3 regions of the Faucicola osloensis genome follow, and region 1 is predicted to be linked to each of the others. Evidence: predicted binding sites of a transcription regulator. Region 1 holds the regulator's gene; each other region holds the start of a gene.

The links. The regulator PhoB, encoded in region 1, activates phosphate uptake and scavenging genes when phosphate is short. The targets are predictions, from matches to a motif close to TGTCATNAANCTGTCATAA.
Region 2: the regulator PhoB is predicted to act here: its motif matches at 2,708-2,726, upstream of pstS (phosphate ABC transporter substrate-binding protein PstS).
Region 3: the regulator PhoB is predicted to act here: its motif matches at 7,110-7,128, upstream of pstS (phosphate ABC transporter substrate-binding protein PstS).

The regions. Positions count from the first base shown of each region.
Region 1 is NZ_CP014234.1:1,897,285-1,908,225, reverse strand. It holds gene asd (archaetidylserine decarboxylase) at 1-787, opposite strand, end outside; gene dtd (D-aminoacyl-tRNA deacylase) at 939-1,391, shown strand; gene phoB (phosphate regulon transcriptional regulator PhoB) at 1,581-2,279, shown strand; gene phoR (phosphate regulon sensor histidine kinase PhoR) at 2,543-3,850, shown strand; gene AXE82_RS08380 (D-amino acid dehydrogenase) at 3,825-5,174, opposite strand; gene mscL (large conductance mechanosensitive channel protein MscL) at 5,330-5,761, opposite strand; gene typA (translational GTPase TypA) at 5,955-7,793, opposite strand; gene AXE82_RS08365 (RNA-guided endonuclease InsQ/TnpB family protein) at 7,924-9,027, opposite strand; gene AXE82_RS08360 (OmpA family protein) at 9,182-10,339, opposite strand.
Region 2 is NZ_CP014234.1:880,811-891,751, forward strand. It holds gene pstA (phosphate ABC transporter permease PstA) at 1-218, opposite strand, end outside; gene pstC (phosphate ABC transporter permease subunit PstC) at 236-1,186, opposite strand; gene pstS (phosphate ABC transporter substrate-binding protein PstS) at 1,323-2,483, opposite strand; gene crcB (fluoride efflux transporter CrcB) at 2,864-3,229, opposite strand; gene tsaD (tRNA (adenosine(37)-N6)-threonylcarbamoyltransferase complex transferase subunit TsaD) at 3,249-4,310, opposite strand; gene AXE82_RS03835 (hypothetical protein) at 4,361-4,933, opposite strand; gene AXE82_RS03840 (ABC transporter permease) at 5,014-5,739, opposite strand; gene AXE82_RS03845 (ABC transporter permease) at 5,751-6,470, opposite strand; gene AXE82_RS12060 (hypothetical protein) at 6,700-6,870, opposite strand; gene AXE82_RS03850 (ABC transporter substrate-binding protein) at 6,961-7,767, opposite strand; gene AXE82_RS03855 (transporter substrate-binding domain-containing protein) at 7,845-8,651, opposite strand; gene AXE82_RS03860 (ABC transporter ATP-binding protein) at 8,907-9,701, opposite strand; gene AXE82_RS03865 (glutamate-5-semialdehyde dehydrogenase) at 9,948-10,941, shown strand, end outside.
Region 3 is NZ_CP014234.1:1,677,268-1,688,208, reverse strand. It holds gene AXE82_RS07425 (DUF4442 domain-containing protein) at 1-175, shown strand, start outside; gene AXE82_RS07420 (class I SAM-dependent methyltransferase) at 186-791, opposite strand; gene AXE82_RS07415 (hypothetical protein) at 1,042-1,509, opposite strand; gene hemN (oxygen-independent coproporphyrinogen III oxidase) at 1,522-3,000, opposite strand; gene AXE82_RS07405 (YifB family Mg chelatase-like AAA ATPase) at 3,208-4,701, shown strand; gene AXE82_RS07400 (DUF4385 domain-containing protein) at 4,741-5,301, opposite strand; gene AXE82_RS07395 (phosphoglycolate phosphatase) at 5,288-6,022, opposite strand; gene phoU (phosphate signaling complex protein PhoU) at 6,163-6,933, opposite strand; gene pstS (phosphate ABC transporter substrate-binding protein PstS) at 7,279-8,283, shown strand; gene AXE82_RS07380 (TolC family protein) at 8,365-9,750, opposite strand; TPP riboswitch at 9,867-9,969, shown strand; gene thiC (phosphomethylpyrimidine synthase ThiC) at 10,077-10,941, shown strand, end outside.

The sequences.
Region 1 (10,941 bases):
AATTAGAAAGACCTGCGTCCCAAGCAATGCCCGCTGACTTTGGTAATACCACAATCACCGTTGAGCCCAAATAAAACCGCCCAAGCTCATCGCCTTTTTTCAATGTCATCTGATGAGTTTGACGCTGCACGCGATCGCTACGTTTGATTTTGCCTGTGGCAACTGTTTCAATCCCTGCTACAATCATCGCCCCGACTAGCACAACGCAAGCTTTACCAAACTCAGTATCAAACACACACACGCAGCGCTCGTTACGGGCGAACAAATCGGTAATGTTTTCAGCGGTCTCGTTATTGACCGAAAATAGCTGTCCTGGCACATAGATGGTCTCTACCAAGGTACCGTCAAACGGCATATGCACGCGGTGATAATTGGTCGGTGCCAAATACACGGTGACAAAACTCCCCTCTTGCATGGCTTTACCAAGTTCATAATCCGCGAGCAATTGCCCAACTTCATACGATTTGCCTTTGGCTTGCAGGATTTGGTCTTTATCGATTTGCCCCAATTGCGATATCATGCCATCTGCAGGACAGATAAGCGCATCTGGGTCATCATCAATCTTGCGCGCGCCGTCTTTGAGCTCACGGGTAAAAAAATCATTAAAACTGTCATACTGAGAAAAACTACCGCGCGCATATTCCTCTAGCTTGATGCCATACACCGAAGCAAAGGTACGAATAAAGGTTTTTTTCACCATCGGATGACGGCTTTGGGCAAGACGACCTGCGATTTCACTGATTTTTTGTTGTGGGACAAGCGATTGTAATGTGGTAAACAAGGTCATAAGTTACTCGAGATTGGCATTTTAAAGTTGGCTTATTATAATCAAAATCCCCCTTAGAATCACGGTATATTAAACACTGGGCTACGAGTTAAGCGACAAGCTAGCTTTTAAGTAAAGCCGCTTACGCTCAAACTGACGGATAGGAAAAATCATGAAAGCAGTACTACAACGGGTGAAATTTGCCAAAGTAGCAGTCAACCAAGCGCCTCACCCACAACAAATCGTCGGCGAGATTGCCCATGGCGCACTTGTCTACCTTGGACTTGGGCATGATGATACGCTTGCGATGGGGCAAAAAATGATTGATAAAATCCTCACCTATCGCGTATTTGAAAATGAGCTAGGCAAAATGGATAAAAACGTGCAACAGGTTAATGGCGGCTTACTGTTAGTGTCGCAGTTTACCCTCCTTGCCAATACCCAATCGGGTAGACGTCCTGATTTTAAGCCTGCGATGGCGCCCGATACTGCCAACGCTTTGTTTGCCGAGATAGTAGCGTATGCCAAGACGCAATATGCAGCCGTGCAAACAGGCGAATTTGGCGCAGATATGCAAGTCAGCAGTTGCAATGATGGTCCGATAAATTTTATTTTTGAACTGTGATGCGACCTGTGTTAAGTACCAAAAATTGAGTGAAACGCCGAATTTTTTACAACACCACAAATAAAAGCCCTAAAAACTTATCGTTGTCATTTTTCTGTCATATTCTGAAGTTGTAATATGGGCATTGTAATATTGTTGTCATAAAATTATTTTGGTAAACAGTTGCCTATTTTATCGCTTGAGAAATTTATGAAAAATGAAACTATTTTGGTGGTGGAAGATGAGCCTGCCATTCGAGAAATGATCGTGACCACATTAGAGATGGCAGGATTTGATTGTTTGCAAGCCTCAGAAGTCTCTCAAGCCCATCATTTGGCGGTCGATCATCGCCCCAACCTCATCTTATTAGATTGGATGTTACCCAATGGGCTATCAGGCATTGATTTATGCCGCCGCCTAAAGAAAGATGAAATGCTCTCTGAAATTCCTATCATCATGCTCACCGCCAAAGGCGAAGAGGACAACAAAGTCCAAGGACTTGACGCTGGGGCAGATGACTATATCACCAAGCCGTTTTCCACCCGTGAACTGGTTTCCCGTATCAAAGCGGTATTGCGCCGTAGTAGCGCATTGTCAGGCGAAAAACCCATTGACGTAGGCGGCTTGTCGCTTGACCCTGCCAGTCAGCGCGTGAGTGCCAATAACAAAGCGGTGGATATCGGACCGACAGAGTATCGGCTACTTGCTTTCTTTATGAGTCATCCTGAGCGCGCTTATACCCGCACCCAGCTACTCGATCAAGTGTGGGGTGGCAATGTGTATGTCGAAGATCGTACCATTGACGTGCATATCCGCCGCCTGCGTAAAGTGCTTGAGCCATTTGGGTTTGCCGACTATATCCAAACTGTACGTGGCACAGGCTATCGCTTTTCTAATAAAATCGACTAACAATAGCCTGATTAGGGCGTGTCCCTATTTGGATAATGAGACTAAAAATAGACTAAATCGCCAGCAAAACAAGGCAAATTGTGCAGATAATATTGGAATATTGTCAAACAATTTAACGCAGTTTTGCCAGATTTAGGCATTTTTAGGCCATTAAAAATACTTTGTTCCGAATTAGGGACACGCCCTAATTGCATTGAAATTTTTGCCAACTTATCCCAACTTCGTTATAGTAAGCTTTCTCAATGGATGCTAGAAAAATTAATATGTGGGCGAGCATTTCACCCGTCGTGACAGCTGGGGTTGCCGGGCTGTTGATTGGCGGGCTATTAGGGTTTTGGGGTTGGGGACTGGCGATAGGGCTGTGCCTCTATCAGCTATATTTTTTATGGTCGATACAACGCTTTAAAGCATGGTATAACAAAAATCCCGATGAGCTACCGCCTGCATTTGAGCCCAACCTTAATGTCATCGCCAGTAATATCTACCAAGTCAATCGCCAAGAGAAATTGGCACATCAGCAAACCGTTTCTCTGGTGCAAAAAGTGCGCGACTCGCTAAGCGCATTGCAAGACTCGATTATGCTGATTGATAAAAACGACTGTATCGAATGGTGGAACAACTCTGCCGAGCGGCTTTTTCATTTTAAAGCGCCCGACCAAGGTCGCAATGTGTTGACCATTATTCGCAACCCGCTTTTTCATCAATATTATCACCACATTGAAGACTATCCCGATGGCGTGCGTATCCACAGCCCCTCTAATATCGAGCGCTATGTGCAGTGCAAGATTACCAAATTTGGGCAAGAAAAATTACTGCTGATTTATGATGTCACCCGTTTTCAGCACTTAGAACAGATGCGAAAAGACTTTGTGGCAAATGTTTCGCATGAACTTCGCACGCCGCTTACCGTCATCATGGGGTATGTGGAGACTTTGAGTGAACAGCCTGATTTAGATCCGCGTATTGCTCGCGCGTTTACTCAGATGATGCAGCAAAGTCAGCGCATGAATAACATCATCAATGACTTATTGTTATTATCTCGCTTAGAGAACGATGAAAAACCCACTGAGCCAAAAGACATTGATATTCCTAAAATGCTAATGCAATTGTTTGACGATGCACAGATGTACAACAAATCATACGACCATATGATTCATTTGCACATCGACAGCACGTTACATATTTTGGGTTATGAAGATTATCTGCGAAGTGCGCTCAGTAACCTGATTACCAATGCCATGAAATACACCCCAAAAGGTGGTGAGATTAGTATTAGTTGGTATGAGTGTGACGCGGGGGTATGTTTTAGCGTGACCGACAATGGCATTGGCATCGAGCAGCGCCATATTCAGCGCTTAACCGAGCGTTTTTATCGCGTGGACACGGGTCGAAGCCGTGACACAGGGGGTACCGGTTTGGGGCTAGCAATTGTCAAGCATGTCTTGTATCAGCACCATGCCACCTTGGATATCACCTCCACAGTTGGCAAAGGCTCGACCTTCACTGTCACCTTTCCAAAATCTGCCAGTATCCCAACCCAATCCCTTAATCCTGCAAGCCCACAAAGTTAAAATTTACTTGTGGCTGACGCCCTTGCATGATATCAGCAATCGCTTTTGCTGAGCCGTTCGAGTGCGTCCAGCCCAAAGTACCATGTCCGGTGTTGAGATACAAATTATCAATACGTCCTTGACGATTGACCGCGCGACCGATAATCGGCACATTTGACGGTGTCATCGGTCGCAGCCCTGTCCAATAATTTGGCTGGGTCAAATCTACCGCATCCCCAAACACCGCTCTCACCCGCCGCGTAATCGCTTGGCAACGAACGGGATTAAGCTCAAGGTTAAACCCGTTAAATTCAGCCGTTCCTGCTACTCGCAAGCGATCGCCTAAACGCGAGTACACCAGCTTAAACTCATCATCAATCAAGCTTACATAAGGTGTCTCATCGGGTCGCAACACGGGGTACGTGGCTGAATAGCCTTTGGCAGGATAGATGGGTAGATTGATACCCAATGCTTTGACTAAAGCAGGACTATAACTCCCTAACGCCAGTACATACGCATCGGCGGACAGTATCTGTGACTGCGCTGGCAAAGCCGCATTATCTTTGCTATCAACGGAGATTACTTCCACACCGGCAATGTGTTGGTTATGATAAACAAGTCGTTTGATCGCAGTATTAAATAAAAATGTTACCCCTTGCTGTTGACAAAGTGCTGCCAAGCGGTGGGTGAATTTTTGGGCATCCCCTGATTCATCAAGTGCGGTATAAGTCGCCCCAACCAATTCTTTGCCAATACCAGTTAACGCAGGCTCTAATTCTATCGCTTTATGCACACTAATCACTTGCCGATCACAGCCCAATTGCTGCATCCGTTTAGTGGGTGCTATCGCTGCTTGAAACTCAGCATGATCGGTATAAAAATGCATAATACCGCGTGTTAGACAGTCGTAATCAATGCCTGTTTGCGCCCTGACTTCCCCCAGTATCTGCCGAGAGTATAATCCTAAATTGACCATCTGCACCAAATTAGCATCGGCACTTTTCGCATTGCACTGCTGCAAAAACTGCCAACCCCATCGCCACAGCGCCATATCAGGGGCTGTATCTTGTCCCGCGTTGCCCGGCAAACCCAACAACCGACGCCAGCGAAACAACAATGGCGCATCTTCTCGAAATAACCATTTTAGCGCTTTATAGGGTGTATCAGGATTTGCCCAAGGCGTGGCATGTGATACAGATATTTGCCCACCATTGGCAAACGATGTTGACAATGCAGCGCTGCTTTCACGCTCGATTACCGTTACCTCAAACCCTGCTTGTCGTAGCTGCCAAGCAGTGGTGACACCCACCACCCCTGCACCAAGCACGATTACCTGCTTTGTCATAACTTGCCTTACTGTCGTTAGCTGATGAATATGTATAGATAAAAAAGGTAGATTGACTAGCAATCAATAAAAAGCCCCCAGTTATCATGGAGGCTTTTTTTCATTTATAAATAACATGGGCTGAAATTTTAATCTATCAGCTTTTTTACAAACCGTTATTTGCTTAATTTACTGCTGATTTCACGGAGCAATAGTACTTCTTCTGATGGTTCTGGTGCAGCCGCTTCTTGCGCTTCGCTTTGACGGCGTAGGCGGTTCATAGCTTTCACCAACATAAAGATAATAAATGCCAAAATAATAAAGTTGATTAAGATGGTGATAAAATTACCATATGCAAACACAGGCACGCCCGCTTTTTTGAGCGCATCATACGTCATGGCGGTGCCTGCAGGTACATCACCTAACACCATAAACATATTGGTAAAGTCGATTTTGCCGCCCATAATCGCAGAGATAATCGGCATAATAATATCTTCTACCAATGACGTCGTAATTTTACCAAATGCGCCACCGATGATGACACCCACTGCCAAATCCATCACGTTACCTTTGAGGGCAAACTCCTTAAATTCTGACATCATACTCATATAACTTCTCCTAATTTAAAAATAATTGCTACAATCGTTGACTAAAAAACCCTTATTATCATAAGGAATTGTGTAAAATTTCAAACCTTTGCTTTGCAAGCGTGTAGATTAAATTAAAAAAGCTTGTAACAGGTACAAGCTTTTTGTAAATAAATGTTAGGCTTTTTCAAAATTTTATAGCTTAAATCTGCTATTATTTACGACCGTTACGTTTACGTTCATTCTCAGTCAAGTATTTTTTGCGTAGACGAATTGATTTTGGTGTCACTTCAACCAGCTCATCATCTTCAATAAATTCAAGCGCTTGTTCAAGGGTAAAAATGATTGGCGGCGTTAAAATAATCGCATCATCGGTACCACTGGCGCGCACGTTCGTCAACTGTTTTGCTTTGGTTGGATTGACTACCATGTCATCGCTACGTGAGTTTTGACCAACAATCATGCCTTCATATACTTCAGTTTGTGGTGATACAAACATACGACCGCGTTCTTGAAGGTTAAATAGCGCATATCCCAATACCGTACCATTCACCATAGAAATCAACACCCCATTTTGGCGTTTTGCCACATCGCCTGTTTTGACAGGACCATAATGTGAGAAACTTGAAGTCATGATACCGGTACCTGAGGTAATGGTTAAGAACTCAGAGCGAAAACCAATCAAACCACGTGACGGTACTATCGCTTCAATACGGATACGACCTTTGCCGTCAACTTCCATATTGGTCAATTCGCCTTTACGGTAGCCCATTTGCTCCATTACCGCGCCTTGGTGCTGTTCTTCAACGTCAAAAATCACATTTTCAAAGGGTTCTTGTTTCTCACCATCGATTTCACGAACAATTACTTCTGGACGTGACACACCGAGCTCAAAACCTTCACGGCGCATATTCTCAATCAATACAGATAAATGAAGTTCCCCACGACCTGAGACTTTAAATTTATCAGGACTGTCGGTATCTTCTACGCGAAGTGCCACGTTATGAATTAACTCACGTTCTAGGCGTTCACGAATATTGCGCGACGTCACGAATTTACCTTCTTTACCCGCAAACGGTGAGTTGTTCACTTGGAAAGTCATCGATACGGTTGGCTCATCGACACTTAGCGGTGGTAAGGCTTCTACGTTTTGTGGATCACAGATAGTATCAGAAATATTTAACGCATCGATACCCGTGATACAGACGATATCACCTGCCTGCGCCATAGGTACTTCGATACGTTCAAGACCATGGTAACCCATGATTTGTAGGATACGGCCGTTACGTTTATTACCTTCTTTATCAACAATCGTTACAGGCGTATTGGTTTTAACCGAGCCACGCTGAATACGACCAATACCAATCAAACCTTTGAAGTTATCATAATCAAGGCTTGAAATCTGCATACGGAATGGACCGTCCGTATCCACCTGTGGTGGCTCAACAACATTAACGATGGTTTCAAACAATGGCTGCATATCTTCTGCAAGCTCGTCAGGCGATAACCCTGCAATACCATTCATGGCAGAGGTATAAACGATGGGAAAATCTAGCTGCTCATCTGTCGCACCCAAATTATCAAACAAATCAAACACCTGATCCATGACCCAGTCTGGACGTGCGCTTGGTTTGTCAATTTTATTAATCACCACGATTGGCTTTAAGCCACGGGCAAATGCTTTTGAGGTCACAAAACGGGTTTGTGGCATAGGACCATCAACGGCATCAACTAATAACAACACACAGTCAACCATCGACATCACGCGTTCAACTTCACCACCGAAGTCGGCGTGACCGGGGGTGTCGACGATGTTAATACGGTATTCAACGCCGTCTTTAGGATTGGTCCATTTGATCGCCGTGTTTTTGGCTAAAATGGTAATACCACGCTCTTGCTCTAATGCGTTAGAGTCCATGACGCGTTCAACTTCTGCGGCACGCTCACCAAAAGTACCTGATTGTTGTAACAGTTTATCGACTAGAGTAGTTTTACCATGGTCAACGTGGGCAATAATCGCAATATTGCGAAGATTTTTGATTGAATCTGACATAAAAAAATAGCTCTTGAAAATTCGGCTAGGAAGGGAAATTAAAACACGCGGTAGTATAACATCTTATCGTTAAAAATAGATTAAATTTATCTAAGTTGAGTTTATAGCTGATATTGACTTCCTCCCCTCCCTATCGTTCGGGGATTCCTTCTGCAAGACGGTTAAGCCCAACCGCAAGAATGTTCCGACTGGCGTTAATATCTCTATCATGCCGTGTGCCACACGTTGCACAAGTCCATTCTCTTATTCGCAAACCTGCTCTACCGCTCAAGCTACTGGACATATCGCCACAGCACGAGCAAGTTTGGGTAGTGTATTTCTCATTCACGATTTCAAAACGACAACCTGCGTTCTCGCACTTATAGGTCAGTTGTCGTTTGAGTTCAAACCAGCCTGCATCGTAAACCGATTTGGCTAGTTTGCCTTTTTTACTGTTAAATTGGGTAGTTCTAACATCACCTACCACGATTAGGGCATTGTCTTTGACTAATTGGGTGGTGAATTTGTGGATTAGGTCTTGGCGTGTGTTTTTGATTTTGGCATGGATTGCCTTGACACGCTGTTTGTTTTTGGCACGTTGGGCGGTGGCTAACGCTTTGGCATATTTGAGCGTTTGCTTGATTTGTAGTTTGTCGCCATTTGAGGCGGTGGCACTGTCTTTTAAACCTAAGTCAACGCCAATGCTACCTGTACCGCATGATTGTTTGGGGTAGTCTTTGACGGTGATACAGGCATACCAACGGTTACGGCTGTCTTGGACGATTTCTAGTGTGTTAATTTGATATAGGCTAAGGTTGTAGCTGTCCCATAGGTCAATGACTAGTTTTTGTCCTTTGGCTAAACTAAGCTGTAAGGTGGATTTTAAGCCCTTTTTGCCTGTTTGGTGCGTGGTAATGTGCTTAATAGCCGATTGTTTGAATGGTAGCCAACCCAAGCTTTTACGCTTTGATGTTGGGTTGTTGGTTCGCCATGACAATTTAGCTTTTTTGAATTGTTTTCTAGCTTTGGCATGGGTTTCATTGATTGCCTGAATAGTCTGACTATGCAAGCCTAGTAATTCACCGCTACCTTTGGTGTATTCGTTCAAATCATAAGCTGAAAAGAATTTACCAGTCTTTTGCAGATGCTTGTAACTCAAGTCATTCACATAGTTCCATACGAAATTAACTGCACCGCTTAGATGGTTAAGCTTTGCTATATGTTTATCTCGTATGCGTAGCTTGAGTGTTTTCATGGGGTTAGTTTAACACATTTAGTGAATTTCTGTGTATAAGCATAGTTTCGGAGTTGCCTTATATCCACCGCCTAAAGTCGGTGGTTTTACGGCAACGGAGGATAAAAATAAAAAAAGCTACCAACGAGGGTAGCTTTTTTTATTTAATAACTAATTATTGTACGTTCATGTCTTTAGTTTGAACAGTTGTGCCAGATTTGTTACCAGTGATGATAGCATATACACGGCGGTTCATTGCACGACCTTCCGCAGTGTTATTGTCTGCGATTGGGCGGTCATAACCGTAACCCACTGTGCTAATACGTTGTGGTGCAACACCAAACTGGTTAACTAACATTGATTTAACCGCATTTGCACGTGCTTCAGACAAACGTTGGTTGTAACGCGCAGAAGGACCAGTTTTTGAAGCGTGACCTTCAATTAAAGCTGTTGAATTTGGATATTCATGCATTTTTTCAGCAACTTTTTGGATTTCTGGTTTGTACTGATCTTTGATGACAGTTTTGTCATTGTCAAAGAATACACGTAATTCCATACGCAACGCATCGTCAATTGCGATTTCAATTGGGCAACCATCAGCATCTACAACAACATTTAATGGCGTGCCTGGGCATTTGTCAACGCTATTTGGTACGCCATCTTGGTCGTCATCACCATCAGTCACAATGAATGGTTCAACAGGGGTAGGCTCAACTACTGGTGCTGCTGGTGCCAAGTGACCACCTAGAACCACGTTAAGACCTGCTAACGCTAGACCTTCCCACCAACCGTGATCGAAGTTATAAATCGCACGACCTTCACCACGTAAGCTTAATGCATCATTGATACGGTAGTAAGCACCAAGACCTAAGTTACCAATTGTGTCTTTAGAAGTTGCTTTGCTGCCATCATCAAATGCCATTGAGGTTTTTGATTGACCTGCACCGATTAACACATATGGCTTAAATGGGCTGTTAGTGTAGCCACTAAAGGTTTCAGTACCGATAGTAAAGTTACCTGAGTATGATTTTTGTTCAAACTTATGTCCGTTAACTTTATCGCCGTTGCCATTTAATGCGTCAGAATCAGTTTCACCGTACTCTAATTCAAGTGCGATAGTAGGTGTCAATTCGATACCGATACCTGCACCAGTGTACAAGTCGTTACGTTGATGAGTACCTGCGAATTGCTCACCTTGTTTATCTTCAGTTTTGCTGATACCGTCTACATAATGATAACCTAGTAGTAAAGGTGTAACAGTAACGCCTGCGTTAGCGGCTACTGGCATAACAGCTGCAGCAACAACTGCTAGAGCGATTTTATTTAGCTTCATAGAAGTCCTCCAAAGGATTGGCTCATTTTAAATTAAAATAACATGACAGTTAATTCACAAAATAACACATCAAAACACATGCCATTTATGAACTTGTTAAATATAGCTTAACGCCTAAAAATTGTGTTTACAACTCTTTTTTTTACATTGCTACACAATATTACACGAATATCACAATATGTTATCTTTTTATTTTTTAGTAGCTGAGCTTATTAATAACGCTCGATACTAAGAATTCAACAACTATCATGATTCGATATTACACATCAAAACTATACACTTATCTTGAGAAGGATTTTAATACAGTCTATTTAAATTTACCATATCTTAAATTCATACTGTCACTAAATGATACATTCTAGTCACATTCACTTACTAAATAAAGGAGACATTTACGTTACAGTCACAACATTTTTTTCTTAATAATGTTTTAGAACCAGTAACAATAGGTATTTGAACATTTAAACCCATCTTAGCCTGTGAAAACCTTACTATGTAGAATAGACATTCCATTCCCTGATAACTTCAGTCGTTTAGTCGCTTTCATTCACTTTTTAGCCACCAGCCTTACCTTATAGTTCAATATTTGTTTGTTAATTCTT
Region 2 (10,941 bases), 1.0 Mb from region 1:
CGAAGACCGCCGATTTCGTTTGGCGATGGCGTGTCTTGAGTAAAAATGGGCATGGTCAATAACGCATGCGAGCCTGATAAAAACAATTTGAATAAAATTAAGCCTAAAAAGGTCAAGCCAAATACAATGGACAAACCGGCAAATACCAGTCCTAAAGCATTACTTAGACGGCGGCGTTTGTAGATGGCGTTGTTACGATTCATATTGGTAGTAGTCATAGTATTCCCCAGCGTCCTTATTTTGTACCCGCATTTTTATCCATACGACTCAGCATCAATTTTGAAATCACCAGTACAATAAAGGTAATGATAAATAGTAAGAAACCTAAATGTAGTAGCGATGATTGGTGCAAGCCTTCAGACTCTGCAAATTCATTTGCCAATGCCGAGGTGATTGACACCCCTGACTGGAACAAACTTGGACTGACATTATAAGCGTTACCAATAACAAAGGTGACTGCCATGGTTTCACCCAATGCGCGACCCAATCCCAAAATGATACCGCCCACCACACCGGCTTTGGTATAAGGCAACACCACGTATCGCATCACTTCCCAAGTGGTTGAACCCAAACCATAGGCAGATTCTTTAAGCATCTTTGGCGTAATGGAGAAAACGTCACGCATGACCGATGCAATAAACGGGATAATCATGACGGCCAAAATCAAACTTGCGGTGAATAGACCAATACCCATCGGCGCACCTTGGAATAAACGACCCACAAAAGGCACATCACCCAAATGGTCAATCAGCCAAGGCTGGATATGCTCTGAAAACCAAGGCGCAAATACGAAAAATCCCCACATACCATAGATAATTGAAGGGATACCCGCTAACAACTCAATAGCAATACCCAAAGGACGTTTTAAAAAATTGGGGCAAAGCTCTGTCAAAAACATGGCAATACCAAAACTTACTGGCACAGCGACTAAAATAGCAATAATCGAAGTCACAAGTGTCCCGTAGATTGGTGCCAGTGCGCCGTATACATCCATCCCTGTATCCCAGTCTTTACTGGTATAAAAGTTAATGCCAAACGCCTTCATACTTGGCAATGCGCCAAGCAATAGTGAAATTAAGATACCACCTAACAACAACAGCACGATAAACGCAAAAAGACGGGTCGCGTTGACAAACAACCAGTCTAATTGTTTTTGCTTTGCGAGTTTTGCGTGTAAATCCGACATAAGAACCCAGCCATCAAAAAATAGTTTTAGTTTACTAATTCTAGAAATTTGAAAAAAAACGTAGAGCACTAACTTGTTTATTGCTCTACGTATCGTCTGACATGCCTAACCCTGTTAACTGTTAATCATCATGAGATTATTTTGCCGCTGACGCAGTTGCCGTGGCAGCATCTGAGCTAAATAGTGGCTTACCATCAGCCCCTACAACTTTTTTCCACTCTTCGCGGAAGATAGCTTTGCTTTCTGCTGAGAATGGTACAAAGTCCAATGATTTTGCTGATTCATCACCGTTTGAATACGCCCAGTCAAAGAATTTAAGGGTATTTTTGACGTTTTCTGGTCTGGTTGGTTTAGTATGGACTAAGATGAATGTTGCTGCAGAGATTGGCCAGGCATTTGGGTCTGCTTGGTTAGTCAATACGATGTTAAAGCCTGGTGTACCTTTCCAATCTGCATTACCCGCAGCGGCAAAGCTTTCAGCCGACGGTTGTACAAAGTTGCCCGCCGCATTTTTTAGCTGAGTATGCGACATTTTGTTTTGTTTTGCGTAAGCGTACTCAACATAACCGATTGAGTTTTTGGCACGAGCGACGTTACTTGCCACGCCTTCATTACCTTTACCACCTGCACCTGTGGCAGCGGTTGGCCATTTAATGGATTTATCTACACCTGGACCTGCTTTCCATTCTGGTGATACAGCAGCTAAGTAGTTTGCAAAGTTAAAGGTTGTACCTGAACCGTCAGAACGGAAAATCGTCGTGATTGGCGCATCGGGTAGTGTCACACCTGGATTTAATGCGGTAATCGCTGGGTCATTCCATTTAGTGATTTTACCCAAGTAGATATTGGCAAGGGTGGTACCGTCTAGTTTTAATTGACCGGGTGCAACACCCTCGATGTTAACAACCGGTACAACACCCCCGATAACGGTTGGGAACTGGATTAAACCGCTTTTATCCAACTCTTCTTTGCTTAAAGGCGCATCCGACGCACCAAAGTCAACGGTATTGGCTTGGATTTGTTTGATACCACCTGATGAACCGATTGATTGGTAGTTTACTTGACCGCCAGTGGCGTTCTTGAACTCAGCTGCCCATTTAGCATAGATAGGTTGTGGGAAAGAGGCGCCTGCACCTGTGATGGTAAATACGGCGTTTTTGTCGCTACCTGTAGCGCCTGTAGTAGAAGTGCTTGACGTTGCTGAGGCACCCGCTGCTTGATTGTCTGCTTGTTTGTTACCACAAGCGGTTAATGCTAAGGTCGATGCTACGATAACACTTAATAATGAATAACGCATGGATAGCTCCTAAAAACGTTTTGAATTTATAATGAAACTGCCTGAATGAAAAAATGTCACCAACGGTACGATTTAACTTTTTGGTTATTTTCACTACTTATTCAAATTAGGGACACGCCCTAGGATAGCTCAAAGCTGATATAGCTCAATGCTGACCGATTTAACTGTCATGACAATAACCATCATTCGGTTTGTATAAAAATTGTGTATATGATTACAAAGAAATGTGACAGTATCATGACAATTTGATGACTGACCGATTGCGCACGTTATAAGTAGTCTAGATAAGTACATTTAACATTAAACTTGCTTATCGATTGCCAAAGCCTTGAAAAGCTTTAGCGGTGAATGAGAAGTAAAAAAGTTAAGCAGTTGAAAAGTTATCCATAATTTAACAATTTAAGACTATAAAAACCCATGGCAGTCGCAACCAAGGTTAAAAGCACATGGACGCCAATCAAGGCGACACCTTGCCATACCTTGCCGGTATTCAAAAAAGTAAACACTTCGGCACTAAACGTACTAAAGGTTGTCAGTCCCCCCAAAAACCCGGTGGTGATAAACAGTCGTAAGTTTGGGTGCATCTTTTGGGTGAGTACCAGGGCAAATCCCATCAACAGCCCGCCTAGTACATTGGCAAATAGTGTGCCATACGGCAACCAAGGGTGTAGGCTGTTGAGTCTGGCTAACCACCAGCGCAGCATTGCCCCAAATGCCGCCCCCAGTCCTATCCACAGCCATGGCATATTTAAGTCCTTGTGGTGGTTATGGTTTAGCTAGGTTGACAGCAGGCAGCGATGTCATATCCCAACGCGGCAAGCAGCTAACCGCTAGCTCATCGTGTTGACCGGCATTCAAGCGCTGCCACCCGGCGAAGGCAATCATGGCGCCATTGTCGGTACACAAGGCAGGCGGTGCATAATGCACAGTGGCATTGATTTTGGCTAATGCCTCGGCTAACGATTCTCGTAGTTGTTGATTGGCACTCACCCCGCCTGCGATCACCAGCCGTCTCATACCCGTTTGCTGCAAGGCTTTGACGCATTTTTTCACCAACGTATCGACCATCGCATATTGAAAACTTGCTGCAATATCGGCGCGCGTCTGGGCATGCTCAGGATTATGGCTATCGGTTGGATGGTCTTTAATCAAATTATGCACGGCGGTTTTCATACCACTGAAAGAAAAATCCAATCCTTTGCCGAGCATCGGGCGCGGTAATTCATAAGCTAACGGATTGCCTGTTTGCGCCAAGCGGGCAATATTAGGCCCACCAGGATAAGGCAACTCTAGCATTTTAGCGGCTTTATCAAAGCACTCGCCTGCAGCATCGTCTATCGACTCACCCAATATTTCATATTGCCCGATGCCTTTGACCGCCACCAACATGGTATGTCCACCCGACACCAGCAACGCGACAAACGGAAAATCGGGCGGATTGGCGCCTAATAGCGGCGCGAGTAAGTGTCCTTCCATGTGATGTACGCCAATCGCAGGAATATTAAGTGCCATCGCCAAACTGCGCCCAAACAATGCCCCAGTCATCAACGCGCCCACCAGTCCAGGACCTTTGGTAAAGGCAATTGCATCGATATCGGTTTTGTTGAGTTGGCAGTCATCCAGCAGTTGCTGCAACAAGGGCACTAATTTACGGATATGATCGCGGCTTGCAAGTTCAGGGACTACCCCACCATATGTCGCATGTAGCGCGATTTGACTATACAGCACTTGCCCGACCAAACCTTGATTGGGTTGGTGACGTTGGTCACTATCAAAAATGGCTAATCCCGTTTCATCGCAGGATGTTTCCAGTCCTAGCACACGCATGGTATTTCCTTAAACAATAAATAAACGTCAACATACCGATGGCAAGTTAGTTATTTTTTGCCATCATTGACAATTTTGACAGGAATGGTTAACCCTTTGGCAAAGGGCTCGGCAAAGACATAAGTGTATTGACTCGGAGCAATTTGCTGGGTGGTATGGATGACAAACGCGCTGTTTTTACCGGCTGTGAGTTCATGTGACACATAGGCAGTACCCAGCTGGTCAAGCACTTTGGATAAGACTTCATTGACTGCCATACCCACCGTTAAGTTGTAGCGAGATGTTTCATTATTCACATGATACATCTCGGCATACGCTTTGACAGGCTCGCTATCGATCGCAAACGGGTATTTAAAGCTAGCTTTATCGACTGGCTTAACGCCCGAATCCACCAATGCCCAGTTGATTTGTTTGGGCGCACCGTTTTGGGCGGCTTGGGGAGATACGGTACTGGCGACAGCTACACTTTCAACGTGATGCGGACTTTGAACGCTAGACACTGTGGCGCTTACTGTGACACTTGCTGTGCTGTTTTGCGCTGGCTTGTTATCACTGGCAGGTTGACAAGCCGAGAGTATCGCCTCACCCATCAGCAAACTTGATACTATAACTGCTTGTTTCATTGGCACGCCTCCAATACATCCAAACTCTTTGTCTAGCTTAGCTTAAATTATCTTAGCTTAACTTATTTTAGCTCAGTAGCTTAGGCAGTGACGCCCCCATTACTGACGGGCTGATAAGAAAGATGACGATTGATGCGTTTTTCTGCCAATCGAAACATCCCAATCAATAGCCAAGACAATAACAAATAAATGATACCTGCGGCAAAGAACAACTCAAAAACGGTATAAGTTTTTGACATAATCGTCATTGCCACACCGGTGATATCCATCAAAGTGATGGTCGATGCCAGCGCACTGCCTTTAAGCATAAAAATCACTTCATTGCCATACGCCGGTAGCATGATACCAAAGGCGCGAGGAAAAATAATTCGGCGCAATTTTTGGCTATACGACATGCCAATGGCGTCGGCAGCTTCATTCTCGCCTTTGGGTATTGACTTGATAGCACCGCGGATGATTTCTGCGGTATAAGCTGCGGTATTGAGGGTAAAAGCGATGATAGCGCACCAAAATGGGCTAGCTAACACACCCGATTTCCACAGCACGGACTCGGTCACCCATTTAAACTGTGACAAGCCATAATAAATCAAAAAGATTTGCACCAGTAGCGGCGTACCCCGAAAAAAGAAAATATACGCAAACGCCAATGCCTGTACCCAAGGTTTTTTCGACAGCCTAGCCAAGGCTAGCGGCACTGCCAACATAAACCCCAATAAGCCCGACAACACCACAAGCTCAATGGTGATAATACTACCTTGCAGCAGTTTTGGGATACTATCAATAATAATTTGCCAATTCCAGTTCATTGATGAATCCCCTATTTTGCCATGCCGATTTTTTGCAGGCGTTTTGCATAACGCTCTGCTGGGTTATTGACCCATTCTAGCCACATAATCACACCCGTGATGATGACGGTCAGACTCAAATACAACAATGCTGCTGCCATATAGAAAGTAAACGGGCTTTGCGTGGAAGTCGCTGCCGTTTTGGCGTGGCGCATGATATCTTCAAGCCCGACCACAGAAACCAACGCGGTATCTTTGAGCAGTACCAAAAACAAATTACCCAGTCCTGGCAGTGCAATACGCCACACTTGTGGCAACGTCACTCGCCAGAGTATTTGAAATTTTTTCATGCCAATCGCTTGCGCCGCTTCGACTTGACCTTTTGGAATCTCTTGAAATGCCATACGAAAAATTTCGGTCGCATACGCACCAAATGCCACAGACAGCGCTGTAACCCCCGCCCAGAACGGACTGACATCCACATATCCGGTATTGCCAAATTGCGATAGAATAAATCCCATCAACATCGAGCCGCCAAAGTAAATAAACATGACTAACAACAGTTCTGGAATACCACGGATAATCGTGGTGTAAGCGGTGGCGATGGCATTGAGCACTTTAAACCGTGACATCTTAGCGGTCGCGCCCAATAATCCCAAAATCAGCCCAATGACCAAACTAGTCAGTGCCAGTTTGATGGTGACCCAAGTGCCACTTAATAATAGCTGCCCAAAACCTTGTAGATCTAACACAATATCGATACCCTGTCTTTTTAACTCTGTTTGTTGACCTATTACCCAAAAAATGCTTAAAACCCAGTTTTACCGTCGCATAGACAAAAGGTGATAACGGATATGACCTTTTGCTTTGTTTTTTGCAGGGTGCAATTTTACGTGATTGCCCTATCAAAAACCATCAAAAAAACAAAAAACTGAGTGACTTTTCACCCAGTTTTTGACTGAACCTAAGCGTTTGGTTAAGTTATTTGCTGGTACTTGCCACAGTCGTCGTGGTCGTTGTGGTACTAGAGACGGTAACTGCCACGCTGCTTGCCGCCGTCGTTGCTGCTGTTTTTTCTGCAGGTTTTTGACAACCCACCAGCGCTAGACCTGCCAATGCCAAGCTACCCAATAATGAAATATTTGCTTTCACCTTGTATTCCTAATTTTTAACGTCTAACACATGACAATTTTTGCTTGTAAGCTTTAACTACACTAACAGGCAAATAAGTTATTTAACGGCTTATTTCGGCAAATCTGCAAAATATTTTTGGCTGATTTTATCGTAAGTACCATTGGCTTTTAGCGCCGCTAGTGCGGTGTTGAATTTGCCAATCAATGGATCATTTTGACGAAAGGCAATGGCAATTTTGTCATCAATATTGATCGGTTGACCTTTGACTTCAAAGCCTTGACCTTTGGCAGTTTTTAACCAGTATAAGGCTGGGGCGCTGTCAGAAATCATCAAATCTATACGACCCGATTCTAGGTCAAGATAGGCATTATCTTGGGTATCATACAGTTTTGGGGTGGCTTTTGGGAAGTTTTTGGCCAAGTATTCAGCGGCAGTCGTTGAACGCTGCGCACCCACGGATTTGCCCGCTAGGTCATCAGCGCCTTTGTCTACCCCTTTTTTGCCAATGATAACGAGGTTATTGGTAAAGTATGGGTCGCTAAATGCCACCACTTTGCGACGCTCTGCGGTGTCTGACATCCCCGCCATGATGGCATGGTATTTTTGTGCTTGTAGCCCTGGAATCAGACCATCCCAATCTTGGGAAATCACTTCACATTTTAGCTTGGCTTCAGCACATAGCGCATCTGCCAAATCAATCTCAAAGCCGATTAATTTGCCATTGGCATCTTTATAACTAAAGGGGACAAAGCTTGATTCGGTAGCGATACGAATCTGTGGCATATCTGCGTTTGCTGCCGTGGTAGCGTTACTTGCTGCTGCCGTGTCTGCTGATTTTTGGGCAGGTTTTTGACAGGCGGTTACCCCCATCAAAATGGCCAACGACGATACACCCAAAACCGATAACTGTTTCATAACAACACCTTTTTGTCAAAATTTGAGGGTCACCCACATCTATTGTGTAAATCTTAAATCGCTCAATACAACGTCAATTAATTACCAAAATGTTGCTTTTGTAATTTTGCCAACTCGCCATTGCTTTGTAGTGCACCTAAGGCTTTGTCAAATTCTGCTTTTAGTGGATCGCCTTTACGAATAGCCATTGCGATGTTGTCACCATTATCCATCTCACTGCCGACGATTTGGTAGTTGGGGTTTTGTTTGAGCCATTCGCTTGCGGTTACTTTTTCAGACAGCACTGAATCGATACGACCTGATTTTAGGTCAATATAGGCGTTGTCATAGTTGTCATACAATTTGATTTCGTTGGTTTTGCTCAGTTTATCTTGAAGGTACTGCGCCATGGTGGTTGAGCGTTGACCGCCAATTTTTAGCCCTGAAATCGCTTGTGGGTTGAATTTGCCACCTTTGGCAGCGACCCAAACCATGGTGTTTTTAAAATAAGGCGTGGTGAAATCCACTTGCGCTGAACGCTCTGGGGTAATTGACATACCCGCGGCAACCGCGTCGTATTTTCTCGCCATCAAGCCTGGCAAAATACCGTCCCAATCTTGCGCTACGATTTCGCAGTCGAGTTTCGCTTGGGCACACAAGGCTTTGGCAACATCCACGTCATAACCACCTAACGTGCCATCGGCATTGGTATAGTTAAATGGTTTGTAGGCGCCTTCAGTGGCAATACGAATTTTTTTGCCTGTGCTGGCACTGGCAGCGGGTTGGCTGGCGGCTGCACCTTCTGTTTTTTCAGCAGGTTTTTGACAGGCAGTTAATCCCATGCTAACTGCGCATACCGTTGCCAAGGCGAGTTTTGAGTAGGTTGAATTCAAGGTTGATTGCATGGATGTTCCTTACAAATGAAATTTTTGAGTAAAAAGCGATTTAATATCAGGTTTCGCTTTCAGCGATTTCAATATTTAAAATCAATGCGACTAAAATAAATGCGAGTTTACAATTTAGTTAAAATTAACATAAATTAACATTTTTGCAAGTGAAAAACGTATTCAGCAACAATTAAATCAAATAAATTTTTTCTGATGCCTAAAACTACAAAACCGCCAATCGCATGGCGATTGACGGCTGATAGGCTGATTGGATTATTTTTGATGGCTTGCCATAAAGTCTTTCACCCGCGCTGATTGCGGATTGTCAAATACTTGCTCTGGTGTGCCTATTTCTTCGATACGTCCCTCATGCAAGAACACCACTTGGCTTGATACATCGCGCGCAAAACGCATTTCATGGGTCACAATCAGCATGGTGCGACCTTCTTCAGCAAGCGATTTCATCACCGCTAATACTTCATTGACCAATTCTGGGTCGAGGGCAGAGGTTGGCTCATCAAATAGCAATACTTGGGGCTTCATCGCTAGCGCACGAGCGATGGCGATACGCTGGCGTTGCCCACCCGATAAGTTTTCTGGGTAAGCATCTTTTTTATCCAGTAGTCCTACGCGTTTTAGTAGCACTTCAGCTTCACTGATGGCTTGGTCTTTGGCGATTTTTAGGACTTGGGTCGGCCCCTCAATGATGTTTTGCAAAATAGTCCGGTGTGGCCATAGGTTAAAGTTTTGGAACACAAAACCCATTTTTGAGCGAAACTGCTCAAGCTGACGCTGATTGGCGGCAACCAAATCCCCGGATTTATTCGGTTTTAGTACCAATGCTTCACTGCCCAGGAAAACCTCCCCTTGCGAGGGGTTTTCAAGCAAATTTATACAGCGTAGCAAGGTGGATTTACCCGAACCGCTCGAGCCCAAAATTGAGATGACATCGCCATCATAAGCGGTCAACGATATACCTTTTAGTACCTCAAGCGATCCAAAGTTCTTGTGGATATTGTTAAGTTGCAAGGCTACAGGACGCTGTAAGTTTGGCATAGCATCTGACATGATATTCAATCCAAAATTTGACGATAGGTGAAAAAAAACTGTCTATTTTCGCTTAAAACGCTACTAAAACGCAACTTTTTCTCTCATTTAACTTTATTTTATGGCGTTCGATTTTAGGGCACTGGTCTTTAGCACTGGTTTTTAGATTGAGTCATAACCATTAATTTTTGTCTGTCAAAACTTTCTAAATTCCATTTTTGGATTGAAGTTGTTATGATGAAGCGATGATTATATTAGGGACTGACTATGCAAACCATGACTGATACCAAACATTATATGCAAACCGTGGGACGGCAAGCGCGCGCTGCTTCAGCAATTTTGGCAAAAGCAGACACCGCGCTCAAAAATAGCGCCCTACTCGCTATCTATGACGCCCTGCAACAAGCCAAATCACACGTGTTGGCTGCCAATGCCACCGATATGCAAAACGGTCAACAAAAAGGACTCGATGACGCACTACTTGACCGATTAGCGCTCACCGATGCGCGTTTTGAAGGCATGTTACAAGGGCTTAAAGATGTCGCCATGTTACCTGACCCGATTGGCGAGGTCACCGATATGACCTTTCGTCCATCGGGTATTCAGCTAGGTAAAATGCGCGTGCCACTGGGTGTGGTCGGGATGATTTATGAATCTCGCCCCAATGTGACGATTGAAGCTGCGTCTTTGGCATTGAAATCTGGCAATGCGATTATCCTACGAGGCGGGTCAGAAGCGTTTTATTCCAACCAAGCATTGGCTGCGTGTGTCAAGCAAGGCCTGCAAGCAGTTGGTTTGCCAGAGGCCGCCGTGCAAGTGGTCGAAACCACTGACCGCGCGGCAGTGGGGGAACTTATCACCATGAATCGCTATGTCGATGTGATTGTGCCGCGGGGTGGTAAAAGCCTGATTGAGCGTATCAGCAATGAAGCGCGCGTCCCTGTCATCAAGCACCTAGATGGTAACTGTCATACCTTTGTCGATCGCGATGCAAACCTGACTATGGCAACTGATATTTGCGTCAATGCCAAAACTCACCGCTACGGCACTTGTAATACCATGGAAACACTGCTGATTGATAGCCAAATCGCTGCGCAAGCGCTGCCGCCAATCGCCAGCGCCATTGTGGCGGCAGACAGTGCCATGCAATTACGCGGCTGCCCAAAAACCTTAGCCATCTTGAGCGATACCGCTGAATTAACCGCTCATCTGTCAGCGGCGAGTGAGGCAGATTGGGATACCGAATATTTGGCGCCAATTT
Region 3 (10,941 bases), 220 kb from region 1:
TGACACCGAAATCGATACCATAAAAGCCTTAGCAAAAGATGGTAAAGCGGTGTTCCGCAACTATGAGGTACAGGTGGTTGACGACCAAAATGAGGTGGTTGCCACCGTCACCAAGACCCTGTACATCCGGTTACGAGCCTACAGTAAATCAAAAAACCAAACGGTGAGAATTTAGCCAAAGGGCGTTAGTCTTTGACCGCCATGGTGATGGTATAGGTTTTGCCTTGTTTGATTTTATCCGAATTACCAAACACTTCGGTAAATGAGCGTTTCATAAAGTCTCGCAAGCCGTTGATAGTCACCACATAGAACCGTGCGCCACTTTCCATCGCATTGTAGGCATCGAGCAAATACAGATAATGCTGTTCTTTACTGGCTTTGGCAGGTAAGTTACTCATCACTAGGCTAAATTTTTTATCTTTTTCAACATCACGAAAGCCATTGGATAGCTGAACTTGGGCGTTATCTAAATGATTTTTTTGGCAGTTAAGTTTGGCATATTCCACCGCCACAAAGTCTTTGTCGATGAGCAAATGCTGTCCGTTCGGGCATTCACGGGCGGCAGTCATACCCAGTACGCCATAGCCACAGCCTAGGTCGATTGAGTGGTCATCGTCTTTGAACTCGATATAGTCAAGCAGCATAAGGCTACCCTCGTCAAGTTTTTCAGGCGAGAAAATTCCCCAAGTGCTGGTAAAGTGAAACGGCTTGCCAAGCACATCTTGGCTGAACTGAATGTCTTCGCGCCAGTAGGCAGATTTTTTGAGTAAGTCGGTGGGGATTTGGTGCATGTTTATTCCAAAAATTAAAGAAGGGTTAAGCCAAATGGCTGATACGTGCTGAATTTGGCGGCGGACTAAAAACAAGCCATAGTAAAATATGCGTATCAACGATGAAAATGGGCTTTAGTTTTTTTGACGGCTTTTTCATAGATTGATAAATTCTTCTTCGGTCATCTCAAAATCATCTTTGATGGTGAACGGCTTGGGCAATCGTTGGGCTTGGATTAGTGATTTGCAATTTTATTCCTTAAATCTGTTATCAACAAACAAGAAATAAATGAGAGTTTGGGCAGTCAGGTATACCCATACTCATTTTTTTTGGATAAGTTTCATCAGTCGGTAAACCACCGCCTCCAAGACGAATTTCATCGCCTTCCTTATACTTTTTACCTTCAAAAGTAAGTGTTTTACTGGCTTCATCCCAATTTATGGAACTCTTTTCAAAAATAGGTTGGGTATAATCGTTTCCGTTCGCTATTACCAAACAACTACCTTGTACTTTTAAACGACCACTTAATGCGGCTGTCATACAAGTAGGAATTTCATTGGGTTTTGGTTTGGGGCGTACAAAAGTCGCTACTCTTGAAGCGGGAATTTCTTTACCTATTTCAACAGGTTTTGGTGTGGAAGCTGGCGGCATTTCAGCTTTTTCTATAGGCGTATTTTGCTGACAACCAAACAAGCCAAAAACCATCGTTAAACCAACCATTTTTAACTTTGAAAACATTTTAAAATCCTTTTAAATCACCTTACTAAAACGATTGCCTTCTTTACTCGCCAAATAAGTATCAAACACCATCGCTACATTGCGTCCCAAAAGTCGCCCTTTTGGTAGCACCCGAATGCCTTTGGCATCCATATCAACGAGTTTATCCGCTTGCATCTCGCCCAGTTGGCGGATTTCATCAATAAAATAGGTCATCGGGTCAATACTAAAGCGCGCATTCACATCCTTAAAATCAATATAATCATGGCATAGCAGATTCATAATCACATAACGGCGCAGCAAGTCAGGTAAGCGCGCAGAAATCACCTTCACTGCAGGCAATTTTCCCGCATTGATGAGATTTTGGTAATCATTCAAATCCGTTGGATTTTGCAAAATATGAAGACCAATCTGGCTAATTGACGACACCCCAAATCCCAGTAAATCACAATTGCCATGTGTGGTATAGCCTTGAAAATTGCGGTGCAATTTGCCCTCACGTTGGGCAATCGCCAGCTCATCATCAGGCTTGGCAAAGTGGTCAATGCCGATATATTGATAGCCTGCGTCAGTCAGCGCATGGATGGTATTACCGAGCATGGTCAATTTGTCGGCAGGGCTTGGCAAATCCGCTTCATTAATCTGACGCTGACCTTTAAATCGCTCGGGCAAATGGGCATAGTTAAAAACAGATAGACGGTCTGGCGATATATCGATGATGCGCTCAACCGTATTGCGCATGCTATCCACCGTTTGGTGCGGCAACCCGTAAATCAAGTCAATATTGATAGAATGAAACCCAAGGCGGCGAGCTTCCGTCATCACCCCTTGAATCATTTCTTCTGACTGCACGCGATTGACGGCAATTTGTACTTTTTCTTGCAAATCCTGCACACCAAAACTCACCCGATTAAACCCAAGTCCACGCAATATCTCAAGCGTGGTCGGGCGCAATTCTCGTGGGTCAATTTCAATCGAATAATCAGCGGTAGGTTTATCGCTAAAAGTAAATTGGGTTTGCAAAAAGTTCCACAATTTGACCAGTTCATCATCGGTCAAAAAGGTGGGTGTGCCGCCGCCAAAATGCACTTGTTCGACGATAGGGTCGCCTTGCATCAAGCTGCGTTTATGCCGAATTTCTGAAAATAAGTACTCAAGATAATCGCCTGAATCACTGTTTTTCTTGGTGATGATTTTATTGCAGCCGCAGTAATAGCACAGGTGGCGACAAAACGGAATGTGAAAATACAAGGACACTGGCACCCGTGGGTCTTTTTCTGCCAAAACGCGGGCTTCCATACCGTCAGCAATCGGGACAAATTCTAGCGCGGTTGGGTACGAGGTATAACGGGGACCTGAGCGGTTGTATTTATTGATGATAGCTTCATTAAACAAATGGGTTTGGGTGGTGTAGTTACGATTGGCATTGGCATACGGATTTTCGATGATTTCGACAGGGCGGTCAAAAGTGGGCAGTTCGCTGTCAGATAAAGGGCGAGTTTGGTCTGTCATAATAGTCTCGTATAGCGTGTAGCGTAAAATTCTCGGAATATTGGTTGTGATTATACCATAGTCATCAAAGATAGCCGATGATGAGAAAATAGATGAATTATGCTATGATTTAGCCGTTTTTTATCAAAAATTGTCTAATTGCTGCCATAAAAAACTGCCTGTCTTGTGTCAAGGTAGCCGCCAAGTGGTTGAAAAAGGATTTTAAAAATGTCGTTTGCTCAAGTCTATACGCGCTCGGTGGTAGGTTTAAATGCGCCAAGCGTGATGGTTGAAGTACATTTATCGCAAGGATTGCCCGCAGTCACCATGGTCGGCTTACCTGAAGCCGCGGTACGCGAGAGTAAAGATAGGGTGCGCTCTGCCATTATCAACTCGGGTTTTCAATTTCCCAATCGTCGTTTGACCATCAACCTTGCGCCCGCGGATTTACCCAAAGATGGCGCACGGCTTGATTTGCCGATTGCCATAGGCATCTTGGCAGCCAGCGGGCAAATTGATGAAACCGTGCTTGCGCAGTACGAATTTATTGGCGAATTGGCGCTCAATGGCGATTTACGAGGCATTGCTGGGGCGTTGGCAGTATCACGGGCACTCAAGGTAGACCGGCGCATCTTGATTGTTCCCAAAGACAATGCCGATGAAGCGGTCAAAGTCGATGGCGTGAAGGTGTTGCAAGCCGATACCCTCAAAGCCGTGTGCCAACACTTGATGAATGAGCAACCACTCAGCGAAGCCGAGCATAAGACATCTTACCAATCAGCCAATTACATGCTTGATTTAGCCGATGTCAAAGGACAACACCAAGCACGTCGTGCGCTCGAAATTGCCGCCGCCGGTGGTCATTCACTATTGTTTTGTGGTTCACCGGGGACAGGCAAAACCTTGATGGCATCTCGCCTACCCACCATTTTGCCACCGCTTAATGACCATGAAGCGCTCGAAGTTGCCAGTATTTACTCGATTGCCAACAGTGATTATGACTACGGCACACGCCCTTTTCGCCAAGTCCATCATACCACCTCAGCAGTGGCGCTCGTGGGCGGCGGCTCATCCCCCAAACCTGGTGAAATCACGCTCGCCAATCGGGGGGTGTTATTTTTGGATGAGATTCCAGAGTTTGATCGCAAGGTACTTGAGGTACTCAGACAGCCCATCGAGAACAAAGAAATTGTCATCAGCCGTGCCAACTCTCAAGTGCGATTTCCCGCCAATTTTCAGCTAGTAGCAGCGATGAATCCCTGCCCCTGTGGCTACTATGGGGATAAATCAGGTCGCTGCCAGTGTCGACCTGAGCAAATCAAACGCTATCAAGAAAAGCTATCAGGACCTTTGCTGGACCGTATTGATTTGCATATTACCGTGCCTGCCCTGCCTGCCAGTGATTTGCAGTCAGCACAGAAGGGTGAGTCTTCTGCGGCAGTGCGTGAGCGGGTGATACAAGCCTATCAGCGTCAGCAAGCCAGACAGGGCAAAGCCAATAATGAACTCTCCCCCAGTGAACTTGACCAATTTGCGCTGCTTGGCGATGCAGAAAGTCGTATTTTGGCAATGGCACAAAGTCGGCTGAATCTGTCCGCTCGCGGCTATCATCGCGTCCTTCGCGTCGCCCGCACGATTGCAGACTTGGCAGGCAGTGAAGCTATCCAAACCGCGCATCTGACAGAGGCACTCAGTTATCGTAGTCAATTAACGAATGCCTAATTTTCGTGCTAACTCACCATACAGCAAGATACAGCCAACCTATAAAAACGGATGCTCGCGAAAAAATGTGGGCGGCAGGTTATCGTATTGGGTGTCGTTGACGTATTTGGCTTCAAACTGTTTTTTTAGCGCTTTATAATCCGCATTGGCGCGGCATTCATCCCATTTTTGCTTAAAAATTTGCGCGGATTGGGCTTTGATTTGCGCGGATTCAAGCTGTTGTGATTGCTGCGGCAATTGCTCACGCCCATGCGCGCCACTTTGTCCTTTTTTAGCGTCAGGGACAGCGCCGTCATATTTTTTACCCCCTTTGTGATTGGCATAACGACGCGAGCGCGTATAACCCATTTGGATAAATTTACGCGCCATATCAGCACCGACAAAATCCCCTTGAGCAAGGTAGTCCAAAAACATCGCATAGATGGTATCGCCGCTCTCACGCGCAAGTTCTGGCGTAGCAAATCGCCAATGCGGCAAAATCTCGGATTTATATGGCTCTACCAATAACACCCCTTGCTCACCGCGCCCCACCCGATACAACGCTGGATGCTCGCGAAAATTCAGCGTGTCAAAGTTGAGATGATAGTTAAACTCGTGCATGACTCAAAAACTCGGTCAGCGTGGCAAAGTCATCAAAGGTTTGGGTCGGATGATAATCGCGAATATCCTGCCCATAATTATAGCCATACGACAACCCAAGCGTATCCATGCCCGCGTTTTGCCCTGCCAAAATATCGTTTTTGGAATCACCAATCATATAGCTTTGAGCGATGCTAAAGCCCAGTTTGTCACAGACGTGCAGTAGCGGCATCGGGTCAGGTTTTTTGGCAGGCAAACTATCGCCACCCAAAATATAGGCAAAAAGGGCTTGCCAACCCAATTTTTCGACAATCGCAGGAACAAAATCAATGGGTTTATTGGTGGCAATAGCGAGGGTATAGCCTTGCTCTTTAAGCTGACGCAACCCTTCGCCCACCCCTGCATAGGGCTGGGTTCTGACACAGGTGTTTTGATGGTAGTAGTCAAAGAATAGAGCAAGCGCCTGATTGGTATCATCTTCCGTGAGATTGGGGTCAATGGTTTGTGAGCCTGATAAGGCACGTTGCACCAATACTTTGCCGCCATTGCCCACCCAGTTGCGGATGACATCTTCGCTAAAGTTGGCTTTGCCAAGCGCGGTTAACATCGCATTGACGGCGTCAGCCAAATCTGGCACGCTATCAATCAACGTACCGTCCAAGTCAAAAATAAGTAACGATTTTTGGGTGATATTTTCCCCAGTGGATGGGGGGATTGGGCTATTAAGTGATTCGCTAGACATGGTGTTTCCTATCGTTTTTTCACCAAAAATTAATAGGCTACAGTGTAGCAGAATCACTTAAAAATACCATGCAACCGTCCATTAAAATAACCTAACCCTGACAACCAATTCCGCCTAAGAGCAGGTTTGACTAAAAAACGTTAGTTTTCGCCATTACTCGGTTGATAATCTAGTGAGGCATCAGCGATTTCATTGCTAGCTTCGGGATTCAGCGCGCTGTCCTTTTTGGCACCCAGTTTTTGATAACGCACATCTTCACCGGTAATACAAAAAATCAATTGCTCAGCGATATTACGCGCATGCGCACCAACACGCTCTATCGAACGCAGCACCCATAAAATATCAATGACTTTTGCTACATAGCGACCATCTTCCATGATGTAGGTCATCATCGCGCGTGACGCGGATTTGTACATCGCATCAATTTCACTATCCTGCTCTATCACTTGGTAAGCGCCTGTTGCATCAAACTTGGCAAAAGCTTCTAGCGCATTTTTTAGCATTATCTGCACAAAATTACCCATTTGATGCGCTTCATGATACCCAATCGGTGATTGACCTTCACGGGTGGCACGGCGCGCCATCTTGGCGATTTTTTTGGCTTCATCACCAATACGCTCAATGTCAGCACTGCATTTGCTCACTGCCATGATTAGGCGTAAGTCGGTAGCAGCAGGTTGACGACGTGCCAATACTTTGACCACCGAATCATCAAGCTGCTGCTCAGTAAAGTTGATTTCTTTGTCACCATCAATGACATCTTCGGCAAGCGCCACATCACTTTTTACCAAAGATTCAATTGCTTTGGTGAGATTGGCTTCTGCCATGCCACCCATTTTTAAAAACAAATTCACCAAGTTTTGTAAATCTTGGTCATAACTTTTTGATAAATGCTCACCAATTAAATTCATATTTCCCTTCCTAACTCATGGATTGTGACTCATGGACTGTGCAAAATTGTGATTAAAAAAGACGTTAAAGAAAACCTACTATAACTAAAAATTGCGACAAAATGATGAAAAATAGCGCGCCTATTCGCTGATATTGCATCATATAAACCGAGCAAAAAACCTAACAAACATTTCAATGTCATCAAACTTTAACATAACCGTAATAGATTTGACATTTTGTTACATTAACATGGCAACAATTTTTCAGCTTTGGGTGATTTAAAACGCGACATATTGGTTGGCGACTCCCAAGCTAAGTTACCATCTTCCCTGACAATCATCTCATTTGTCCATCAAGGAATCATTATGAAACTATCACATTTAATCGTCAGTGTGGCATTCGCTGCTGTAGGCGTACAAGCCAATGCTGTCAACATCACAGGCGCTGGTGCAACCTTCCCACAACCTGTTTACTCAAAATGGGCAGGCGCGTATCAAAAAGCAACAGGCAACCAAGTAAACTACCAAGGTATCGGTTCTTCTGGCGGTATCAAACAAATCCAAGCAAAAACGGTTGATTTTGGTGCCACTGATGCGCCAATGAGCCCAGCAGAGCTAAATGCCAGCGGCTTAATCCAATTCCCCACAGTCATTGGTGGTGTTGTACCTGTGGTTAACATCGCTGGCGTCAAACCAGGTCAATTAAAACTATCTGGTCCAGTCCTTGCTGATATCTATATGGGCAAAATCACTACTTGGAACGATGCACGTATCCAAGCATTAAACCCAGGCGTTGCCCTACCCTCTGCTAAAATCACCACGGTTAACCGTTCAGACGGTTCAGGTACCACGCACGTCTTTACAACTTACTTAAGCCAAGTATCAAGCGATTGGAAATCAAAAGTAGGCGCAGACAAAACCGTTAAATGGCCCAATGCTGCAGCAAGCGTGGGTGGTAAAGGTAACGAAGGCGTATCAAGTAATGTACAACGTGTTGCCAACTCAATCGGCTATGTTGAGTACGCTTATGCAAAACAAAACCGTTTAGCTTATACCCAACTTCAAAACCGCGCCGGTAAATTTGTGATGCCAGACAACACAACCTTTGCTGCAGCGTCAAACATCGACTGGGCAAAATACCCAGGTTTTGCAGTAACCATCACCAACATGCCAGCAGCCAACGCATGGCCAATCTCTGCAGCGACGTTCATCCTTGTACCACGTGCTGGCGGTGCTAAAGCGAAAGAAGTGTTAAAATTCTTTGATTGGTCATTCAACAATGGTGACGCAATGGCTACTTCTCTTGACTACGTACCACTACCAGCAGCCACTAAAGCCGCTGTTCGTAAAGAGTGGACTAAAGTCAAATAGTCATCTGTTTAACTGTACTACGCAAATTAACCCTGCCGATTGGTGGGGTTTTTCAGCTCAAAATTTTGCCAAAAAAGAGCATTATATCAGCTGATTATCTAGCACTTTGACCGTGTCATCGGTCAGATTGCCCGCAGCTTTTTGTAGGTCAATGTAGGCATTTAAATAATCAAAATACGCATTAATCAAATCGCGTTTGGCAACATGATATTGACGCTCTGCCAGTAGTGTATCTACCATCGAGCGCACCCCCAAGTCATAGCCTGTTTTTGACGCTTGGGCGACGCGGCGATTGGCTTCCACGGCAGTTTGCTGGGCTTTAATTGTGGCACGCTGTGCGACCAAATTTAGATACGCTTGGCTAGTCTGAGTCATCGCGGCTTGGTACACATAGGCGAGGCGACTTTTTGCCGCTTGCGCTTGAAGAGTGCCTTGCTCTACGCCTGCCCGCGTCCGCCCACCGGTATAAAACGGGAAATCCACTTCCACCCCAAAGCTATAATTGGTGCCATCAATAGCGCTTTGGTTATTATGGCTATAGTCTTGCCAACCCACATTGCCTACCAAATCGACACGGGGGTAGATATTGGCTTTGAGATAATCGACTTGTTTGTTAGCAATCGCCACTTGGGTTTGTGCTAGCTGAATATCGAGATTATTATTTTGTGACTGCTGCATCCAGTTGTCGATACTTTGACTTGCCACAAGATTCAAATCAGGCGGTAATTTGATACTGTCAAGCTGATTGATTGGTTGACCGGTAAGCAGTGATAACTGCTGTTTGGCATTTACGATTGCCACATCATTATTGGCAATAGAGGCGCTGACGCTTTCAAGCCTTGCACGGCTCTCTTCGGTATCTACCCGCGCCGCTACCCCTTGCGCGAGCCTCGCTTGCATCATGTCATTTTGTGCTTTGAGTGCGGTGAACTCGGCATTAAGGCTATCTGTCATCGCTTCGGCGCGCAATACATTGAGATAGGCTTTGCTGATTTGCTCGATGAGTTGTTGGTGCTGCTGTAATAGCTGGATGTCATTGGCTTGACTGGCGAGCACGGCTTTTTCATAATTTGCCCATTTATCAGCACGAAACAAGGCTTGGCGCAGTCCGATACCAATTTGGCTTACGCTATTGCCCGTGTCTGGGATGTTATCATCTTTGGGATAAAACTGGTTATGTTTGACACTGCCTTGTAGTCCCACTTGCGGCAGCATATCGCCAAACGCTAGCTGCACATTTTTTTGCGTTGCCAAATAGTCATATTGCTGCCCTGCCCAATTGCCGTTGGTGCGCTGGGCTGCACTATACAATTCCCACAAATCCTTTGCCATCACGGCTGGACTGAGGGACATCGACCCTATCAATGACACTGCCATCGCCCCTAACCGCCATCGGGCGCCAGTCGCTTTACGATTCCACAAACCGATACATTCCATATCAATAATTACAACATTTTCAACAACCAAGGAGCCTCTATCATACCGATAGTTGTCAAAAAAATCAGTAATTTAGTTGAGTAAATCATCGTCACAAAATGGCTAAAAATCTATTAGGTAAACCTGTGAGTTTTTGTTAATATGGAGGTATTGACTCGGGGTGCAGTTGGGTGACATACCAACGGCTGAGACATACCCGTCGAACCTGACACGGTTAATACCGTTGTAGGGAAGTCGTCTATTAGGTTAGTTAGACCAATATTTTTCTAGAATCAGTTTTTTTAGAAACAGTCACACTCACCTATCTTCGCCCGAGTCCAGCAAACCATCACTTCATAACATAACATGGACTCGCTATGAACCAACTTACCAACGTTACCCACAAGACCCCTGCCCACCGTGACCCTACCGACGACCGCTTTGAAGAAGAAGCGCGTGATTTGACGCGCGCCTTGCCGGCATCTCGCAAAGTCTACATCCAAGGCTCACGCCCTGACATCCAAGTGCCGATGCGGGAAATCACCTTGACCGATACCCCGGTGGGCGGTTTTGGCAAGGCAGAAGGCGAAAAAAATCCACCGTTTTATGTGTATGACACCTCAGGGGTGTATACCGACCCCAATGTCGAAATTGACCTGACTAAAGGCTTACCAAAACTGCGTCAAGCTTGGATAGAAGCGCGCGGCGACACCGAGCAGCTTGCCAAACTCTCAAGCCAATACGGCAATGAGCGTGCCAATGACATCGCCACGGCTAACCTGCGCTTTGGGCATATCGACAAGCCAAGACGAGCGCTCAATGGCAAAAACGTCACCCAAATGCACTACGCCAAACAAGGCATCATCACCCCAGAGATGGAATACATCGCCATCCGTGAAACCCAAAAACAGCATGACCTGACAGATTTGCGCCAGCACGCTGGTAACAACTTTGGTGCCAATACCCCCAAAATTATCACTCCAGAATTTGTACGTGCCGAAGTCGCCGCAGGACGGGCGATTATTCCCAATAACATCAACCACCCCGAATCAGAACCGATGATTATTGGGCGCAATTTTTTGGTCAAAATCAATGCCAATATCGGTAATTCAGCCCTGGGCTCCAGCATTGATGAAGAAGTTGCCAAAATGACCTGGGCTACCCGTTGGGGCGCGGACACCATCATGGACTTGTCAACCGGTAAGCATATCCATGAAACCCGTGAATGGATTATCCGTAACT